DNA from 4 places in the Robertmurraya mesotrionivorans genome. Region 1 is predicted to be linked to each of the others. Evidence: riboswitches for the same ligand, from Rfam matches in the RefSeq annotation. Region 1 holds a riboswitch; each other region holds the start of a gene.

The links. Region 1 has a riboswitch for thiamine pyrophosphate ahead of thiM (hydroxyethylthiazole kinase). Riboswitches for the same ligand answer to the same signal wherever they lie in the genome.
Region 2: it holds a riboswitch for thiamine pyrophosphate, as region 1 does, so the genes downstream of both, ACRX5O_RS13275 (ABC transporter substrate-binding protein) here and thiM (hydroxyethylthiazole kinase) in region 1, are expected to answer to the same signal.
Region 3: it holds a riboswitch for thiamine pyrophosphate, as region 1 does, so the genes downstream of both, thiT (energy-coupled thiamine transporter ThiT) here and thiM (hydroxyethylthiazole kinase) in region 1, are expected to answer to the same signal.
Region 4: it holds a riboswitch for thiamine pyrophosphate, as region 1 does, so the genes downstream of both, thiW (energy coupling factor transporter S component ThiW) here and thiM (hydroxyethylthiazole kinase) in region 1, are expected to answer to the same signal.

The regions. Positions count from the first base shown of each region.
Region 1 covers NZ_JBPCCH010000002.1:135,079-138,258, reverse strand. Annotated here, with positions in the region: gene ACRX5O_RS04770 (methyl-accepting chemotaxis protein) at 1-1,524, shown strand, start outside; TPP riboswitch at 1,628-1,740, shown strand; gene thiM (hydroxyethylthiazole kinase) at 1,835-2,650, shown strand; gene thiE (thiamine phosphate synthase) at 2,665-3,180, shown strand, end outside.
Region 2 covers NZ_JBPCCH010000007.1:98,853-102,032, reverse strand. Annotated here, with positions in the region: gene ACRX5O_RS13280 (peptide chain release factor 3) at 1-1,233, opposite strand, end outside; TPP riboswitch at 1,425-1,536, shown strand; gene ACRX5O_RS13275 (ABC transporter substrate-binding protein) at 1,639-2,634, shown strand; gene ACRX5O_RS13270 (thiamine-binding protein) at 2,646-2,939, shown strand; gene ACRX5O_RS13265 (ABC transporter permease) at 2,936-3,180, shown strand, end outside.
Region 3 covers NZ_JBPCCH010000005.1:81,142-84,321, reverse strand. Annotated here, with positions in the region: gene ACRX5O_RS10740 (VanW family protein) at 1-341, shown strand, start outside; gene ACRX5O_RS10735 (divergent polysaccharide deacetylase family protein) at 394-1,170, opposite strand; gene thiT (energy-coupled thiamine transporter ThiT) at 1,267-1,863, opposite strand; TPP riboswitch at 1,926-2,024, opposite strand; gene ACRX5O_RS10725 (methyl-accepting chemotaxis protein) at 2,110-3,180, opposite strand, start outside.
Region 4 covers NZ_JBPCCH010000002.1:389,519-392,698, forward strand. Annotated here, with positions in the region: gene ACRX5O_RS06035 (HPP family protein) at 1-57, opposite strand, end outside; gene ACRX5O_RS06040 (CGNR zinc finger domain-containing protein) at 184-765, opposite strand; gene thiW (energy coupling factor transporter S component ThiW) at 1,065-1,559, opposite strand; TPP riboswitch at 1,783-1,893, opposite strand; gene ACRX5O_RS06050 (alpha-glucosidase/alpha-galactosidase) at 2,072-3,180, opposite strand, start outside.

The DNA of each region.
Region 1 (3,180 bases):
TTTTTCATGGCTGAGCGATTAAGGCTCGTAAATGAGTACATGCTTGAAGGTTCTCCCCAGGCAAAGGAAAGCTTTGAAAGCAATGTACAGCTTAGTAAACAGTTAGAAGAAAAGTTATTGACTTACGTTGCGGGGAACAAAGATGAAAACACAGTAAAAAAGGTCATTTCCGATAGTGCCAAATGGAATGAGATTATGATGAAGGATGCTTTTGACGTGTTTGATAGCGGAGAAAAGCGTCAAGCATTACTTAATGTTGGTTCTGAAAAGTTTAAAGCAGAACAAACGATGGCAAAATTAAAAGCTTTAGCTGACGAAAAAAATAATAGCGTAGAACAGCTGGGAGAAGAAATCATGTCTAACGGAAATCAAGTCCAACTTTGGACAATGATCCTTACAATAATAGTTATTGGTATTTCCGTATTAGTTGCCATTGTATTAATGAATTCTATTCACGGTCCGATCCGTCGTTTATCAGAGAGAATTCAAGTGGTTGCAGAAGGGGATTTTAGTCAAGCAGATATGAAGATCACATCAAATGATGAAATTGGTGAGTTAACCATTACTTTCAACCGGATGGTAAAAGACCTTCGAGCATTGATTTCCCAAGCATATGAAACAACCACACAGGTTTCTGCGTCTGCGGAGGATTTAACAGCAAGCTCAGAGGAAACAGCGAAAGGGGCAGAAAGTATTACTTATTCCATTCAAGAGGTGGCCACCGCCTCTCATAAACAATTAGAAAGTGTAAATGAAACCATACATACAATGAACACATTGGCTACGATTCAAGAAACACTAACCCTTTCATCAGAAGAACTGGAAGCTTCAGCCACTATGGTCGACGGAGTCTCTAAAAACGGAAACAAGGTCGTACAGCATGCGATTAAGCAAATGACGCAAATACATGACTCAGTTTTAGAAGTGTCAGAAGTGATTGATAACCTTGGTAGTCAATCAAAGGAAATTAGTCAAATAACGAAAGTGATCACAAGTATTGCTGATCAAACCAATTTACTCGCTTTAAATGCTGCAATTGAAGCAGCACGGGCTGGTGAGCATGGGAAAGGCTTTGCTGTTGTTGCTGATGAGGTGCGTAAACTTGCCGTACAGTCTAAGAGCTCTTCTAACGAAATTATTGATCTTATTTTAAAAATACAAACCGGTACAAATCAAGCTGTAAAGGCGATGGAAAAGAGCACACTTGAGGTAGAAAATGGGTCAATTGCTGTAAACGAGGCGGGAAGATCTTTTACACAAATTACTGACTCTATCACAGACATACGTAAGACGATTCAGTCTATTCATCAATATGTGCAAAAAATGACGGAAAGCTCCAACTATGTAACTGCCAATATTGAAGTTCTAATAGAAATTGCAAAGGTTAATTCCATTTCCTCACGTGCAGTTGCTGCATCAGCTGAAGAGCAATTGGCAACGATGGAGGAAATCGCTTCATCTGTTCAGACAGTTAATGAAATGGCGATTAGCTTAAAAGAAGTTTTAAGGAAATTTACGATTTAATAGGATTCCTCCTGTTGGTACAGGGGGAACTTTTTTACTTTTTAAATAATTTATAGTTGCGTTATGAAAAACCTTCCACTATGATGGAATTATAGTTTTATATGATATCTACTAGGGGGGCCCGTACGTTCGGGCTGAGAGAAAACAATATTCAGTTTTCGACTCTTGGAACCTGATCTGGCTCATACCAGCGGAGGGAAGTAGTTACTGCGAAGATGAATGTTTATTGTTTCGTAACTATGCCAGGTTCTATAAGAATCTGGCTTTTTTTGTCTTGTGATAGTTTTTTATACGAAAGGAGTAGGGAAAAATGAGTCAGGAATTTTTAACATTAATTGATAGAGTAAGAGAGCAATCACCGTTAGTTCATAATATGACGAATGTGGTAGTCACTAATTTTGTTGCAAATGGGTTGTTAGCTCTTGGTGCTTCACCAGTTATGGCCTATGCCAAAGAAGAAGTAGCTGACATGGTAAGCATCGCGAACTCCCTTGTGCTCAATATCGGCACATTAAGGGAACCTGAAGTAGAAGCGATGATCATCGCTGGTAAAGCTGCGAATGAAAAAGGAGTTCCAGTCGTGCTTGATCCTGTTGGAGCTGGTGCAACACCATACCGCACAAATACCGTTAAACGACTTCTATCTGAAGTGAACGTTAGCATATTACGTGGAAATGCTGCCGAGGTGGCCAACGTGATTGGAGAAGAATGGCAGACACGCGGAGTTGACGTAGGAACAGGTGAAGGCAATATCGCAGATCTCGCTCGTATTGCAGCACAAAAATTACATATGACCGTTGTGGTTACCGGAAAAGACGATGTTGTTTCTGATGGTGAAGAATCGATTATTATTTCAAACGGGCATCCCCTTCTAACAAAAGTAACTGGGACTGGTTGCTTATTTTCATCAGTCGTAGGAGCGTTTGTAAGTGTTGAAACTAATCATTTACTAGCGGCTGCAGGAGCCTCAGCCTTTTATGGAGCAGTTGCTGAGCGTGCAGTTTTAGCGACAGGAGACCATCATGTAGGCACTTTCCAGATGGAATTTCTTAACCAACTTATGCTCACTTCATCCTCTGATGTGGTAGACCTTGCCAAAGTGTATTCAAAAGTCACAACCATATAAGGAGCATAGGGAAAATGGAATTTCTAAAACTGTATTTTATTATGGGCAGTCAAGATTGCATGGATCGAACACCTGAAGAAACGTTAGCTTTAGCGATTGAAGGTGGAATAACGTGCTTTCAATACCGAGAAAAAGGGAGCAATTCTCTTGGAGAGATAGAGAAGTACGAGCTTGGAAAAAAACTACGAGAACTCTGCGCGAAACATAGGATACCATTTATCGTCAATGATGATTTACCACTCGCTATTGCTCTTGATGCTGATGGAGTTCATGTTGGCCAGGACGATGAAAATGCAAAATATGTGAGAGAGACAATCGGTCCTAACAAAATTCTTGGTGTATCAACTCATACGGTTGAAGAGGGACTTCAAGCTGTTCGAGACGGAGCTGATTACTTAGGAATTGGACCGATGTATCCTACGATTTCAAAAGAGGATACCGAAAAACAACAAAACTTGGATATCTTTTCTGAATTTCGTAACGCAGGAATCTCTCTGCCTCTTGTTGCGATTGGTGGAATTAATTCTGTC
Region 2 (3,180 bases), on a different contig from region 1:
ATGAAAAGACTTTTGCTTCATTACGTTTTTAGCAGAAACTCGAACAAAGAGTTCAGGAGTAAATTGTGGAAGCTTTTCGTATTGAAAGTTGTTTTTCCCAACTGTCAATGTATCTCCAATTTGGTACGTACCTGGATCGTACAAACCAATAATATCTCCACTAACCGCTTCATCAACCGTGTTTCTGTCATCAGCCATAAACTGTGTTGATTGAGAAAGCTTCATTGACTTTCCTAAGCGTGGAATATTGACTGTCATCCCTCTTTCAAATTTTCCTGAACAAACACGTAAAAATGCAATTCTGTCCCTGTGAGCAGGATTCATATTTGCTTGAATCTTAAAAATAAAGCCTGAGAAATCCTCTGATAACGGATCAATTTCCCCTTCTGTAGATTCCCGAGCTTGAGGTGCAGGAGCAAATTGAAGATATGTTTCTAGAAAAGTTTGAACACCAAAGTTCGCTAGGGCGCTACCGAAGAATACAGGTGTTAGTTCCCCATTTGCTATTCTTTCACGAGAAAATTCATTTCCCGCTTCATTTAAAAGCATAATTTCCTCCAACGTTTGGTCATACAAGGAGTATTGCTTTAGTTTATGATCTCCCTCGATTTCTCCATCTTCATTTAACGGAACAAATCGTTCTTCCTCTTCCACACGGAATTGTTCGATTCGCTTGTAGAAACGGTCATATATACCGAGAAATTCTTTCCCCATACCGATCGGCCAGTTCATCGGATATGATTCTATTCCCATAACCTCTTCTAGCTCAGCTAATAGTTCTAATGGAGACTTCCCCTGACGATCAAGCTTATTGATAAAGGTAAAAATCGGAATACCTCTCATTCGACACACTTTAAATAGCTTTAAGGTTTGCTCCTCAATCCCTTTTGCTGAATCGATAATCATGACCGCACTATCAACAGCTGTAAGAGTACGATACGTATCTTCACTGAAGTCTTGGTGACCTGGTGTATCAAGAATATTCACTCGACAGTCATTATAATCAAATTGCATCACACTCGACGTAACGGAAATACCACGTTGTTTTTCAATTTCCATCCAATCGCTCGTTGCAAACTTACCCGTTTTCTTTCCTTTAACTGTTCCCGCATCACGAATTGCACCACCAAATAACAATAACTTTTCTGTTAATGTCGTTTTCCCAGCATCCGGGTGGGAAATGATCGCAAATGTGCGACGCGATTGTACATCATCTTTAAAATTTTTTGCCATTATAGAAATTCCTTTCTTTCCTTACACAAATTCATCCATAACTTCAATCTTATCGTGACTGTATGAAGTTTGCAATGTGTTCTTTACAAAAGCGATAACAAACATATCATTATGTTCATCTATTCAAGAAAGTTCTTCCTTTTCAAGAAAATAATTTCTGCTATAATGAGATAGAAATCAAACTAAATAGGTAAGAATTGTAGGGGGACCGGTTGAAGACCGGTTGAGAGTGCATCCAATTGATGCTGACCCTTTGAACCTGATCTGGATGATACCAGCGTAGGGAACATATTCTTTAAACAATAAACTTGTTTAAATATATGCGCCCGGTTCAAAAACTGCGGCGTTTTTTGACGTCTATAAGTCCAGTTCATATTCCTACTTATACCATTGGAGGAGAAAGTAATGACAAAATGGATAGCTGCATTAGCAGCTTCTGTATTACTCGCAGGATGTTCAGGAACAAATGAACAACAAACAGAAAAGGAGGAATCAAGTGCTGAATTAAAAAAAGTGACTGTCGTTCTTGATTGGACTCCAAATACAAATCACACAGGGCTATATGTCGCAAAAGAAAAAGGCTTTTTTGAAGTGGAAGGTCTTGATGTGACCATTCAGATGCCTGGAGAGGCTGGTGCTGACCAACTTGTTGCTTCTGAGAAAGCAGACTTTGGTGTAGGTTATCAAGAGGGCATTACACAGGCTAGAGTACAAGGGGTACCGCTTGTTTCTATAGCTGCGGTCATTCAACACAACACATCTGGTTTCGCATCACCGGCATCTAAAAATATTCAATCTCCTAAGGATTTTGAAGGAAAAACATATGGTGGTTGGGGTTCACCTGTTGAAGAATCCGTCATCGACTCACTTATGAAGCAGGAACAAGCAGATGTAGAAAAGGTGAATATTGTAAACATAGGCGATGCAGACTTCTTTACCGCTGTTGAACGTGATATTGACTTTGCATGGATATACTACGGTTGGACAGGCGTGGAAGCGGAATTACGAGGAGAAGACATAAATATGGTCTACTTAACCGATTACTCCGAAAAGCTAGACTACTATACACCTGTGTTAACAACTAGTGAAAACATGATTAACAACGATCCAGAAACAGTAAAAGCTTTTGTTAAAGCGGCTTCAAAAGGCTATGAATTTGCTATCGACAATCCTTCCGATGCGGCGGACGTCCTAATCAAAGCTGCTCCTGAGCTTGACGCAGAGCTTGTTAAGAAAAGTCAGGAATGGCTTGCAACCAAATATCAAGACGATGCAGACCAATGGGGTCAGCAACGTTTAGAAGTATGGGAAAACTATGCTTCTTGGATGCTTGAAAATGGGTTACTAGAATCAGAGTTAGATGCAGAAAAAGCCTTTACTAATGAATTTTTACCACAATAGGAGTTGGTCATATGGCAAACGCGCTTGTTAGTATACAAATTATCCCTAAGACAAAAAACGGTGAAAATGTGATTCCTTACGTAGATGAAGCAATAGCCATTATTGATGCGTCAGGAGTAAAGTATGAGGTTCATCCCTTGGAAACAACTATGGAGGGTGATCTTCAGGAACTTTTTGCAGTCATTACGAAAATGAACGAAAAGATGATTGAAATGGGAAGCAGCAATGTTATTTCGCAGGTGAAGATTCTTTATCAACCAGGTGGAATAAAAATGGATACACTTACGGAGAAATATCGTTCATGATACAAAAATTACAAAAAGGGTGGAGACCAATTTTTGTTCTCCTCCTTTTATTCATTGGCTGGGAATTCACCGCAAGAATTACTCAGGTTCCAACTTGGCTTCTCCCAACTCCATCACAAATTTTTAACGAACTCATAAATGGTTGGAGCAGTGTCTCTGTACATCTTACATCCACCATTCAGCTTATTTTTCTAGGCTTTGTTTCTGGAGTTACCGTAGGTCTGTTAACTGCCTTTATTTT
Region 3 (3,180 bases), on a different contig from region 1:
AAGAACGTGGATATACGCCAGCTCCTATTATTGTTCGAGGTGAGCTTTCTGAGGGGGTCGGCGGAGGTATTTGCCAAGTGTCTTCTACACTCTTTAATGCTGTGGATCGAGCAGGGTTAAAAATCGTGAAACGATATTCTCACTCCAAACGTGTCCCTTATGTTCCTCCAGGTCGCGATGCAACAGTCAGTTGGTATGGGCCTGACTTTGTTTTTATGAACAACTATAAGCATCCTATCTTAATACGTTCAAAAGTGAGAGGGGGTTCCGTATCCATACTTTTGTATACTTCAGACGATGTGAATGTTGAACTTAATCAAGTTCCAAGCATGTATCAATAAAAAACAAGGCTGTCCAATGAATGGGAGGATCCCACCCACTGGACAGCCAATTTTAATATAGATGAAAATACTTTGATCGAATGGAATCAGATAACAGTTCGGATACCGGGACGACCTTTATATGCTTCTGCTTAAATTCAGTCATTGACTCAGTAACACCTAACGAGCATACCTTACCTGATGTACCAACATGTCCAATTGCAACAGCGGTTCCCCTGCTCTCCGCAATCCTTGCAAGGATAAGCATTTGTTTTTTGACCTGATTCACAGAACAGATATCATCCAAAAACACGTCTCGCTTAATAAAAGGTACATTTAATTCCTCAGTGATTTCCTCAAATTTTGATTTTGGACTTGTTGCACTATCTACAATATATAGCTGCTTTTCCTTTGCTACTTCGACAATAATTCTGACAATCTCCTCATTTTCAACGACAAGCGAGCCCATATGATTATTTAATCCCATAGCATGAGGAACACTATCGATAGCATCAATGACTCTCTTTCTTACTTCTTCCTTTGATAAGTCATTCGTTATTGGCTTCGGCCCTAACCAAGAGGCCTTTCCCTTTTTTGGCTGCATAGGCAAATGTACCATAATCTCTAAGCCATTTTCATATGCCCATTCTGCATGCTTTTTAGAAAGTTCATTAAAAGGCATAATAGCCGCCGTTATTCTCACATCACCTTCTAGAAAATCCTTTACACCTCCCACACCACCGCCAAAATCGTCAATAATAATAGCTGCCTTTTTCACTTCCTGGCCATGCCCATGATGAGGGAACAGTGTAAAGATGACCAAAAAAATGATAAATGAAGTTTTTTTCATAAAATCCTCCATTTTAATGTTAGTTCTTGGGATAGTTTGTCTCATTGAGGAAAAACCATACAAAAAACTCGTCCAAAACATTGGACGAGTGTTAGATTACGATATTTTTTTCATGGTCTCTGAAGAGGAAACCCTTTTGTGGAGAAGAAATCTTGGTGAGCTAGACACTAATAAGAATAAAATAACGGAACAATAGATGGCTGCCCCAATCATTGTACCACCATTCACGCCTAGTGAAAATAAGAATGGAGACATCCCATCCGGTGCATATTCTCCCCAGAATAAAAATCCCGCGATAAAATGCCAAAAATAACGAGCCGCACTTCCGACGAATGTGGCAACTATCATCCATTGAAGGGCTTTCTTTTTATTTTCAGTAAGTGCTACCTGAATTTTTTTCATAAAGAAACCTGCAAATCCAATAAACGCAAAGGCCAGAAAATACTCAATGAAGCCCTGTAGCGGAGTTAGAATATAGGCATCACCCATGGCAATTTGTAATAGTCCCCATAAAAAGCCAGAAGCGGTTGCAGCAACGAATCCCCATCTAAAGGCAATAATTAAAATAGGTAGCATCGCAAATGAAATGGAAATATTAGGCGATAGCTTGATCGATGGAAGAAGGTCTAGAATTAATGCAAAGGCTGCAAAAAAAGATGCTTCAATCATCATGATTAATCGTTTGTTTCCCATATAAAAAATCTCCCCTTTTTGGAAACCTCAAGGAGAGCGTAGATAGACATGATTGCACGAAAAATTCAGTCAGTCCACATCCCTGCGCTAGAATTATCTAACAGGTTCAAAGGGTCAGAACAAACGTTCACTCTCAGCATGACGCTCCCCTTGTGGTTTCTTCGTATGTAGTTATAATTTCGTTTTCATTATATCATATAAAATTAAATAGAAAAGCATCTAGTTGGAACTAGATGCTTTTCATGTTTATATTTTAAATCGGCGAACTAGCTGTTGTAAGGTTTCGGCCATTCCTGATAGGTCTTGAGCACTTGCGGTTACTTCTTGGAGGGTAGCAACGTTTTCTTCTGTTCCGGCTGCTACTTCTCTAGTTGTTGCAACGCTTTCTTCTGCGATTCCTTTTACATCGTCAATTGCTTGTACGACATTTGAACTATGCATACTTAGTAGCTCGATGGCACATGAAACGTCTGATACCTTTTCAATTACGTCTCCCATTGACTCTCCAATAAGAGCAAACGCTTTCTTTGCATCCTGACTATATTCGAATCCTTCAGATACTTTGTGAGACTGTTCTTCCATTGCTGAAACGGCTAGATCCGTCTCAGATTGGATATAAGAAATCATTTTTGTAATTTGATCGGCTGATTTTTTTGATTCCTCCGCGAGCTTTCTTACTTCGTCAGCAACTACAGCAAATCCCTTGCCATGTTCACCTGCTCTTGCAGCTTCAATTGCGGCATTTAAGGCTAGCAAATTCGTCTGATCTGCAACAGTGGTAATCATATTAAGGATAGAAGTAATTTCATTCGAGCGTCTCCCTAACTGACGAATGATTTCTGAAGCATTCAAAACTCCATCATTGATAAGATTCATTTGGTTAACAACTTTTTCGATAGATAATGCTCCTTGATCTGTAACTTGAAACGTATTATCAGCTGTGACGAGCATTTTTTCACTACTTTTTGTAATTAAATTTATATTGCTAGACATCTCTTCAATCAATGTGTGAATTTTGGTTAAATGTTGTAGTTGCAGATCCATACCCTCTGAGTTTTGTTCAACAATATGAGAAATTTGTTCACTTGCTTGAGTACTGTCCTGCGCACTTGTACTTAGTTGTTCACTACTAGCTGCAACTTGAGCTGATGAATCTCTAACTTGAACAACTACTTCTCTTAATCCAGAAACCATTAAGTTGACAGACTGTATCATTGCCCCTATTTCATCTTTATTTTTCACTTGTATCTCATCAATAGAAAGGTCTCCGCTCGCAACCTTCTCAATAGCTTTAGATGCATAAACAATTGGTTTTGC
Region 4 (3,180 bases), 250 kb from region 1:
ATAACGTACGTGAAATAAATGTGCTGCTTTTCGCTTTACTGTTGTAGCGCGATCCATTATTTCCCCTCCTTCTACTTATTTTTTACTATACATCAATATAACTAACCTGTCAAAACATATTTTAAGGGTTAGTTATATTGTATGCAAAAAAAAAACCAACTCTTGAAATAAGTCGGTTCTTCATTAATTATCGGATTTACGTTGTTGAAACCGTGCTGCTTTTTTTCTGTTTCCGCATATTTTCATTGAACACCACTTGCGTCTTCCACTTTCATCAATAAATAAAAGTACACAATCCGGATTGGAGCATCGTTTGAGGGAGGACAGCTTTTTTGTATCAATTAAAGTTAATACATCAAAGGCAATCAACGATAAAAGGGCATTCTCTACCTCACCAACAGGAATGGGAATCAATTTTTTATGCATTAATTTATAAGTGAATGGTGCTTTTTCGACAATTTTTTCTAAAAAAACAATAAATTGATCAGGAAATGACTGTCCATCTGTTATTAATTCAAAATAGTCTCTTAAAACAGTCCGCATTTCTAGAATACATAATAATACTTGTCCAATCCTCTCTTTGACCTTTAAGAATAGCTGATCATCCCAATAAGAGTTTTCCTCTTTTATTACATGAAGCCAGTCCATCAAATCCTCTTCCGAGAGCAATAAATCCTGACGTTGACCACGTCTTACTATTTCCGTGTTCACTAAATCAAGAGAAAGATAACCTGATATAAGTGGAAATTTGTTTGCTTCAGTCATTAAGTTTACCTCCCAATTTCTCTATTATATTCTAACCATTTAAATAATCGTTAAAAGGTTACATAATCATTATATCTTATTTTAGATTCATATTAGCCAGCTACTTATCAAGTAATGATACAAAGCTTTGAGTTTGTTGGTAATATGTATAATTAATATCCCCGGGTAACACGGCTAGCTTTTGAGAGGCTTCATAGTTCTCAATGGTTTTTGTAACTGAATCGACATCTGTAATAAAATAAGTTTTTCATCGAAAGTTCCCTACTTGCAAAGTTAGATGATAATATTTTCCTTTAAATTCATTTTGTAATAAAAACAGCTATTTTTTTCTTTAATAAGATTGATAGAATGATAGCAGCAAAAAATGCGCCCACAAGAGAACTAAAAATAAATAAAGGGATAAATCCAAACAAGGTCGCTTTTTGCCCCAGCAGTAATATGGCAATCGGGTAGGCAAGAATGGCCCCAATGATTCCCGTACCAATTACCTCACCTAAAAAAGCCATATAAATCTTACTTGTTTTTAAAAAGAAAAGAGAAGCCAAAAATGCTCCAACCATACTTCCAGGAAAAGCAAAAACTGAGCCGGTTCCCATGATGTTTCTCAATATGGAAACACATAGTGCTTGAGCAACTGCATAATATGGACCTAATAGGACCGCTGACAACACATTGATAAAATGCTGAATGGGAAATACCTTTGTAAATCCGATTGGAATATAAAGGAGATTACTCGATAGTGTCCCAATGGCAATCATCATGGCTGTTAATGTAAGTTTGTGTGTTTTTCTCATTTACAATATCCTCCTATTTATTAATAAAGCACTTAATGGTTCTTTTAAGGCAATAACAGTCTTCAACCATGTAGCACCTGAATAACCAAATTATAAATTATGTACAAACGCGTGATGAACTTTACAAGGGAATACTCTGAAATGGTTTCTCTATGTAACACAAAAAAGCCAGCTCCAATAATAATTGGACCTGGCCTTGTTAGTTTTAGAATGGTTACATTCATTCACTGGTTGGCTACTTTCCTACGCTGGTATAATCCAGATCAGGTCCAAAGGGTTAAAAAACTTTGCGTTTTTCTCTCAGCCCGAAGATAGGGCACCCCTAGTAGAAGTTATTTATTCAATTAAGCATTATAATAATCTAATAATTCCATTTCGTAAAGGTATTGGTATTATACTAATATGTTCCATCTTAAAACTCGTTTGCAGCAGATTCGCATAAGTAATAAAAACAGAGACCGGATTCATTCAGAATCCGGTCTCCTTTACGATGGACAAACTTCGACTAGGACCTATAATGTAATGGCTACGCCAGTCTCACTTTTAAATTTTGGCAGCCATTCACCATGTGCTTCAATTAAGTCGTCACATAGAGAAATAATGTCGTCCATGGATAACTCAGCAGCGGTATGTGGGTCAAGCAAAGCAGCCTGATAAATATATTCCTTTTTCAACGTGACTGCTGCTTCGATTGTCAGCAATTGCGTGTTGATATTCGTACGGTTTAATGCTGCGAGCTGCTCTGGAAGGTCTCCCACATAAGTTGGGGTGATTCCGCTACGGTCCGCGATACAAGGCACCTCGACACAAGCTTTCTCTGGAAGATTGCTAATCAGTCTTCCGGTATTTAAGACATTACCACCAAATTTAAACGGAACATCTGTCTCAATTGCTTCAATAATGCGCGATCCATATTCACGGGAACGAACATGATTCAAAGATTTATTGTTAACCAGATCCTCTCTCATAGCTACCCAGTCATTAATTTGCCTTTCACAGCGACGTGGATATTCATCAAGCGGAATATTGAAACGCTCAATTAACTCAGGGTAACGAGATTTGATAAAGTACGGGTGATATTCAGCATTGTGTTCAGATGACTCAGTCACATAAAACCCGAATTTATCCATTAGCTCAAATCGAACCATATCGCCATGCTTTGTTTTTTGCAATTCACGGGCTCTTCTCTTAATTTCAGGATACAAGTTAACGCCATCCTTGCTAACCTCAAGCAGCCACGCCATGTGATTGATCCCGGCAATTTTCTCCTTCACACCTGTACGGTCCATGCCCAATGCCTCAAATAAATCTTTTGTACAAACCTGCACACTGTGACATAGGCCAACCGTTTTAATATTTGTAAAACGATTCATGACCCCAGTCAAAACAGCCATCGGGTTGGTATAATTCATAAATAAGGCATCCGGACAAACTTCTTCCATATCCTTTGCAAAATCAAGCATAACCGGAATCGTCCTTAGGTTACGGAATATCCCTCCGATTCCAACTGTATCGGCAATTGTCTGCCGTAAGCCATATTTTTTCGGAATTTCAAAATCGATCACGGTACTCGGCTTATAGCCGCCTACCTGGATCGCATTGATTACATATTTCGCGCCTC